2 regions of the Micromonospora sp. NPDC005305 genome follow, and region 2 is predicted to be linked to the other one. Evidence: predicted binding sites of a transcription regulator. Region 2 holds the regulator's gene; the other holds the start of a gene.
The links. The regulator HrcA, encoded in region 2, represses chaperone genes, less so after heat shock. The targets are predictions, from matches to a motif close to GGTTNGCACNCTCNNNNNGAGNGTGCNAACC.

Region 1 (3,618 bases), on a different contig from region 2:
GGCTGGGTGGGCCCGGTGCCGTTCTACTCGGGGGCCGCGGGCGCGCGGATCGAGCGGGTGTTCTTCCTGTACCGGAAGGCACTGAACGGACAGAAGTAATTAAAGTTACATAGACGGCAATAATGCCGTTCGGCCTCCTCTGCCATCGACCGGCCCCTACGGTCGGGGATTAGAGGAGGCGGGCATGACCACGGACGACGAACGGACCGACGACCAGCCGGCGAGCTGGCGACCGGTCGGCGAGCTTCCCGGCCAGCTGCCGTTCGACCGGCTCGACTTCGGCGACGCCGAACAGCTCGCAGAAATGACCGGCGCGGACGGGCCCTCGGCCGACGAACCACTGCAACCGGTGGACGAACCGATCCGGCTCACACCGCCCTACGACCGGGCGCACAAGCGACGCAACCAACGCCGACTGCCGACCTGAGACATACGGAAAAAGGGGGCGGACCGCTGACGCGGCCCGCCCCCTTTCGGCGTGCTGGGTGAAGCTGGACTCAGAAGTCCATCTCCCCGCCACCCGGGCCAGCCGGGGCGGCCGGGGTCTTCTCCGGCTTGTCCGCCACGACGGCCTCGGTGGTGAGGAACAGCGCGGCGATCGAGGCGGCGTTCTGCAGCGCGGAACGCGTCACCTTGGCCGGGTCGATGATGCCCGCGGCCAGCAGGTCCACGTACTCGCCGGTCGCGGCGTTGAGGCCGTGACCCGGGTCGAGGTTGCGGACGCGCTCGACGACGACGCCACCCTCCAGGCCGGCGTTGACGGCGATCTGCCGCAGCGGGGCGTCCAGCGCGATCTTGACGATCTGCGCGCCGGTCGCCTCGTCGCCGGCCAGGTCCAGCTTGTCGAAGGCGGTCTTGCCGGCCTGCACCAGCGCGACGCCACCACCCGGGACGATGCCCTCCTCGACGGCGGCCTTCGCGTTGCGGACGGCGTCCTCGATGCGGTGCTTGCGCTCCTTCAGCTCGACCTCGGTGGCCGCGCCGACCTTGATCACCGCAACACCGCCGGCCAGCTTGGCCAGGCGCTCCTGCAGCTTCTCGCGGTCGTAGTCGGAGTCGCTCTTCTCGATCTCGGCCCGGATCTGGTTGACCCGGCCCTGGATCTGGTCGGCGTCGCCGGCGCCGTCGACGATGGTGGTCTCGTCCTTGGTCACCACGACCTTGCGGGCGCGGCCCAGCATGTCGAGGCTGACGGCGTCGAGCTTGAGGCCGACCTCCTCGCTGATGACCTGACCACCGGTGAGGATGGCGATGTCGGCCAGCATGGCCTTGCGGCGGTCACCGAAGCCCGGCGCCTTGACGGCGACCGACTTGAAGGTGCCGCGGACCTTGTTGACCACCAGGGTCGCCAGGGCCTCGCCCTCGATGTCCTCGGAGATGATCAGCAGCGGCTTGCCCGACTGCATGACCTTCTCGAGGATCGGGAGCAGGTCCTTCACCGACGAGATCTTGCTGTTGACGATCAGGAGGTACGGGTCGTCGAAGACGGCCTCCATACGCTCCGGGTCGGTCATGAAGTAGGCGGAGATGTAGCCCTTGTCGAAGCGCATGCCCTCGGTGAGCTCGAGCTCGAGGCCGAAGGTGTTGCTCTCCTCGACGGTGATGACGCCTTCCTTGCCCACCTTGTCCATCGCCTCGGCGATGATCTCACCGACGCTGGGGTCAGCGGCGGAGATGGAGGCGGTGGAGGCGATCTGCTCCTTGGTCTCGACGTCCTTGGCGAGCTTCAGCAGCTCCTCCGAGACGTTGGCCACAGCGGCCTCGATGCCCCGCTTCAGGGCCATCGGGTTGGCACCGGCGGCCACGTTGCGCAGGCCCTCACGGACCAGGGCCTGGGCCAGGACGGTCGCCGTCGTCGTGCCGTCACCGGCCACGTCGTCGGTCTTCTTCGCGACCTCCTTGACCAGCTCGGCGCCGATCTTCTCGTAGGGGTCCTCGAGCTCGATCTCCTTGGCGATGCTCACACCATCGTTGGTGATGGTGGGGGCACCCCACTTCTTCTCGAGCACGACGTTGCGGCCCTTGGGGCCGAGGGTCACCTTCACGGCGTCGGCGAGCTGGTTCATGCCCCGCTCGAGGCCGCGGCGCGCCTCTTCGTCGAACGCGATCATCTTGGCCATACGGCGTTGTCCTCCTGGACACTCACGGGCCACCCGAGGGTTCCCCGGATGGGCCGTCTGGTGTACGCACCTTGGGACGTCGCCACCTGGCGACGACGACGTCTCCTCGGTCGGGCCGGACAGCCCGCGACGACCGGCCCCGTGCCGCTCCGGCGCCATCTCGGCACCGGATCGGCCGTGGCCCTACCGCCCCGACCATTGGCACTCACCGTACGCGAGTGCCAATGACTTGTTTAGCACTCTCCCTAGCCGAGTGCAAGCACGCTGCCCCCGCTCAGCCGAGTTCCGCGGCCAGCCGGGCGGCGTTCACCGGGGCTTCGTGGGCCCGCTGTTCGGCGTAGGTGGCGACCAGCCCGACGAGCTGCGCCAGGTAGGCCGGTGTCGCCAGCACCGCGCCCACCACGGCCAGCGTCACCGCGCCCGCGGCGGTGCCCGGCGCGCCCATCGGGTCGACCCCGAAGACGAGCTGGTTTACCAGCCCGAGCACACCGTCCAGCACGGCGGCGGCGACCAGCACGCAGATGACCAGCGCCACCCGGCCCAGCACCATGCCGAACCGCTGGTGGAACATCCGCCAGGCCCGGCCGATCGGCTCCTGCCGCTCGAACAGGTAGATCGGGCCGAACAGGGCGAACGCGAACGCCGCGTAGAGGCCGGGCAGCAGGCAGAAGCAGGCGCCGACCGTGATCAGCAGCGAGGCCACGATGGTCCAGCCCCAGAGGCCGAGGGCGCGCCGCACCCCGTAGCGGAGCGCCGCGCCGACCCCGACCGGCTCCCCGGCCGCCTGGCGGGCGACCACCCAGGTGCCGGCGGCCCAGCCGGCGCTCTGCAGCGGGCCGAAGATCAGGGCGGCGAGGAGCACCGCACCGTAGAAGGCGAACACGTGCTCGAAGTAGCCGCTGGGCAGCACCGGCGTGCCGTCCGCGCCGGTGACCGGCTGCTCCGTCGGGGCGAGGGCGAGGGAGATGACCGCGATCACCGTGGCCGGGACGGTCTGGGTGAGCAGCATGATCGGCAGGAGCTGCCGCCAGCCGCGCCGCAGCGCGCCCCCGCACCGGCTGAACCAGCCGCCGACGCCCGCGTGCGGCGGGGTGACCAGCGGATCCTGCGGGTCGAGGCCCGGGTGCCAGCCGTACGGCTGGCCGGGCAGCGGGTAGCCGGGGTAGGCCGCGCCGGGCAGCGGAGCGCCACCGGCCGGCCCGGCCCAGACCTGCGGCGGCCCGGCGGGGTACGCCGGGTAGGGGCCCCAGGGCTGCCCAGCCGGGTACGGATCCCAGGGCTGCCCGGCCGGGTACGGGTCCCAGGGCTGGGTGCCGGCGCCGGGCTGGCCGGGTGCGGTGAACCCACCAGGACCGACCTGCGAGCCGGCCGGGGCGGACGGGCCGGGTTGGGCCGGCACCGGAGGGTCGGCCGGAGCAGCAGGACGAACGGGGTCGGTCGGGGTGGGGGACCCGGGCGCGGTGGGGTCGACCGCATGCCCCGACGCCGGGGCCGGCGC
Region 2 (3,618 bases):
CCCGCGCCAGCATGGCAACCAGTGGGGGAAGCCACCCCAGCACGCCGCCGCTGACGAACATCGCCGCCGCCCCGCCGAAGTGCGCGACGAGGGCCCAGGTCTTGTCGTCGTTGTTGGCGTAGCCGGCGGGCGGCCCGTAGGCGCCGCCGCCCGGGTAGCCGCCGCCCGGCGGGGGATAGCCGCCGGGGGGTGGGTAGCCGCCCGACGGAGGCTGGCCGCCGGGAGGCGGGGGATAGCCACCGGGCGGGGGATAGCCGCTCCCCGCCGGTGCCCCGGACAGTGGTGCGGTGGGTGGTTCGCCGGCCGACGACGAGCCGTACGGTGCCGACGGCGGGGTCGGCTCCGGCGGCGGTGCGCCGGAGTCCCCCGCTCCGGGAGGGCGAGGAGGTTCAGTCATGGACGTCACGGTAGGTCCCGGAGGCAAGGGCGCACCAGAGCGACATCGCCCGGGATGTCCGGCTGTTCGGCCGTGGTGGGTCGGATGTGCGGCGGGCCGCACCGGAGGTGGGTCGCTGATCATCGCGTCGACGGGTCGGCCGACGTAGACTGGCACTCGCTACAGTCGAGTGCCAGACGCCCGGCGGACGCCGTGCGCCGGGGCGGACGAGGTGCGTCAGGAGGTGGGGGACATGGGTCTCGACGACCGCAAGCTCGCCGTGCTGCGCGCGATCGTCGAGGACTACGTCGCCACGCAGGAGCCGGTCGGCAGCAAGGCCCTGGTCGAGCGCCACCAGCTGGGCGTCTCCCCGGCGACCGTCCGCAACGACATGGCGGTGCTGGAGGAGGAGGGCTACATCCGGCAGCCGCACACCAGTGCCGGCCGGGTGCCCACCGACCGCGGCTACCGGCTCTTCGTCGACCGGCTCTCCCGGGTCAAGCCGCTCAGCCCCGCCGAGCGCCGGGCGATCGAGCGCTTCCTGGTCGGCGCGGTCGACCTGGACGACGTGGTGCACCGCACCGTCCGGCTGCTGGCCCAGCTCACCCGGCAGGTCGCCGTCGTGCAGTACCCCAGCCTGGCCCGCTCCAAGGTGCGCCACCTGGAGCTGGTGCCGATCTCCACCACCCGGCTGATGGTCGTCATGATCGCCGACACCGGCCGGGTCGAGCAGCGGCTGGTCGAGCTGCCCGGGCCGGTCGCCCCCGACGAGGTGACCGACCTGCGCCGGCTGGTCAACGAGAAGCTGGTCGGCAGCCGGCTGTCCGACACCCCGCCGCTCGTGCAGGCCCTCGTCGACGAGTCGACCCCGCAGCTGCGCCCGGCCATGGCCACGCTCTCCAGCGTCCTGCTGGAGACCCTGGTCGAACGGCATGAGGAGCGCATCGCGCTGGCCGGCACGGCCAACCTGACCCGGGGCGGCCTGCTCGACTTCCAGGGCTCGCTGCGCCCGATCCTCGAGGCGCTCGAGGAGGAGGTCGTGCTGCTCAAGCTGATCGGGGAGGCCGAGCCGAGCACCACCCGGGTGCTCATCGGCGACGAGAACGAGATCGACAACCTGCGCGCCGCCTCGGTGGTCAGCACCGGGTACGGCCCGGGCAGCACCATCGTCGGTGGGCTCGGCGTGCTCGGGCCGACCCGGATGGACTACCCCGGCAATATCGCCATGGTGAGGGCCGTGGCACGCTACGTGGGCGAGTTGCTGGCCCAGAACTGACCAGTCAGACCGACGGCCGGCTCCGGCCGACGACCGGCGCAACGCGAGACGAACATGAGGACACCGAACGCAGTGGCCAGGGACTACTACGGCATTCTCGGCGTGAGCCGGGACGCCTCCGACGACGAGATCAAGCGCGCCTACCGGAAGCTGGCGCGGCAGTTCCACCCGGACGTCAATCCGGACCCGGAGGCACAGGAGAAGTTCAAGGACATCAACGCCGCGTACGAGGTCCTCTCGGACGATCGGAAACGGCAGATCGTCGACCTGGGCGGCGACCCGCTGGCCCCGGGCGGCGGGGGCGCGGGTCCGGGTGGCCCGGGCGGCGCCGGCCCGTTCGTCGGCTTCCAGGACATCATGGACGCCTTCTTCGGCGGGGCGGCCGGCGGCAGCCGGGGCCCGCGGCCGCGTACCCGGCCGGGCGCCGACGCGATCCTGCGGTTGGAGCTGGACCTGAACGAGACGGCGTTCGGCGTCGAGGCGCCGATCACCGTCGACACCGCCGTGCTCTGCACCACCTGTTCCGGCGCGGGCACGGCGGCCGGCACCCACCTGGCCACCTGCGAGGCGTGCGGCGGCCGGGGCGAGGTGCAGTCGGTGCAGCGGACCTTCCTCGGCCAGGTGGTCTCCGCCCGGCCGTGCACGGTCTGCCAGGGCTACGGCACCACCATCCCGCACCCCTGCCCGACCTGCGCTGGCGACGGCCGGGTGCGCACCCGGCGCTCGCTCACCGTCAAGATCCCGGCGGGTGTCGAGGACGGCATGCGGATCCGGCTGGCCCAGCAGGGCGAGGTCGGTCCGGGCGGCGGCACCGCCGGCGACCTCTACGTGGAGATCCACGAGCGGCCGCACGACGTCTACTCCCGCAAGGGCGACGACCTGCACTGCCGGGTCACCGTGCCGATGACCGCGGCCGCGCTCGGCACCCGGTTGACCATCAAGACCCTCGACAGCGAGGAGACGGTCGACGTCAAGGCGGGCACCCAGCCGGGCAGCACCCTGCGGCTGCGCGCCCGGGGCGTGCCGCACCTGCGCGGCACCGGCCGGGGCGACCTCTACGTCCACCTCGACGTGCGGACCCCGACCAAGCTCGACGCCGACCAGGAGCGGACGCTGCGCGACTTCGCCAAGACCCGCGGCGAGGAGGTCGCCGAGCTGACCAAGCAGGGCGGCTTCTTCTCCCGGATGCGCGACGCCTTCAACGGGCACGCCTGACGTGTCGGCGCCGCTGTTCCTGGTCGAGGCGCTGCCCACCGGTGACACGCTGACGCTGGACGGCCCCGAGGGACACCACGCGGCCACCGTGCAGCGGCTGCGCGTCGGCGAGGAACTGCTGCTCGCCGACGGGCGGGGCGGCACGGCCGGCGCGGTGGTCACCGCCGTCGGCAGGGGCACCCTCGACCTCCGGGTCACCACCCGGGGGTACGCCGACGCGTTCGTCCCCCGCCTGGTCGTGGTGCAGGGCATCGCCAAGGGCGACCGGGGTGAGCTGGCCGTGCAGGCGATGACCGAGGTCGGCGTCGACGAGATCGTCCCGTGGGCGGCGTCGCGCTCGGTGACCCAGTGGCGCGGTGAGCGCGGCGTACGGGCCCGGGAGAAGTGGGCGGCCACCGCCCGGGAGGCGGCCAAGCAGGCCCGCCGCCCGTGGCTGCCGGTGGTGGCCGGGACGCCCGACGAGTCCACCACCACGGTGGCTCGGCGGATCTCCGGCGCGGCCGCCGCGTTCGTCCTGCACGAGGAGGCCGAGGACCGGCTGACCACCGCCGACCTGCCGGAGGCTGGCGAGATCGTGCTGGTGGTGGGCCCGGAGGGCGGCATCGCCTCCAGCGAGCTGACCGCCTTCCAGGAGGCCGGCGCCCGCCCGGTCCGCCTGGGCCCGTCGGTCCTGCGCACGTCAACGGCCGGCGTGGCAGCCCTGACCGTCCTGTCCACCCGCCTGCACCGCTGGTAGCTCGCCCATCCTCGT

Region 1: groL (chaperonin GroEL) is a predicted target of HrcA. The motif match lies at 2,317-2,347, and genes of this name have one in related genera.

Annotation. Positions count from the first base shown of each region.
Region 1 covers NZ_JBEXGL010000004.1:159,335-162,952, forward strand. The annotation lists gene ABZS80_RS08985 (GNAT family N-acetyltransferase) at 1-99, shown strand, start outside; gene ABZS80_RS08990 (hypothetical protein) at 185-427, shown strand; gene groL (chaperonin GroEL) at 498-2,120, opposite strand; gene ABZS80_RS09000 (hypothetical protein) at 2,395-3,618, opposite strand, start outside.
Region 2 covers NZ_JBEXGL010000021.1:66,136-69,753, forward strand. The annotation lists gene ABZS80_RS26870 (DUF4870 domain-containing protein) at 1-397, opposite strand, end outside; gene hrcA (heat-inducible transcriptional repressor HrcA) at 630-1,652, shown strand; gene dnaJ (molecular chaperone DnaJ) at 1,725-2,867, shown strand; gene ABZS80_RS26885 (16S rRNA (uracil(1498)-N(3))-methyltransferase) at 2,869-3,603, shown strand.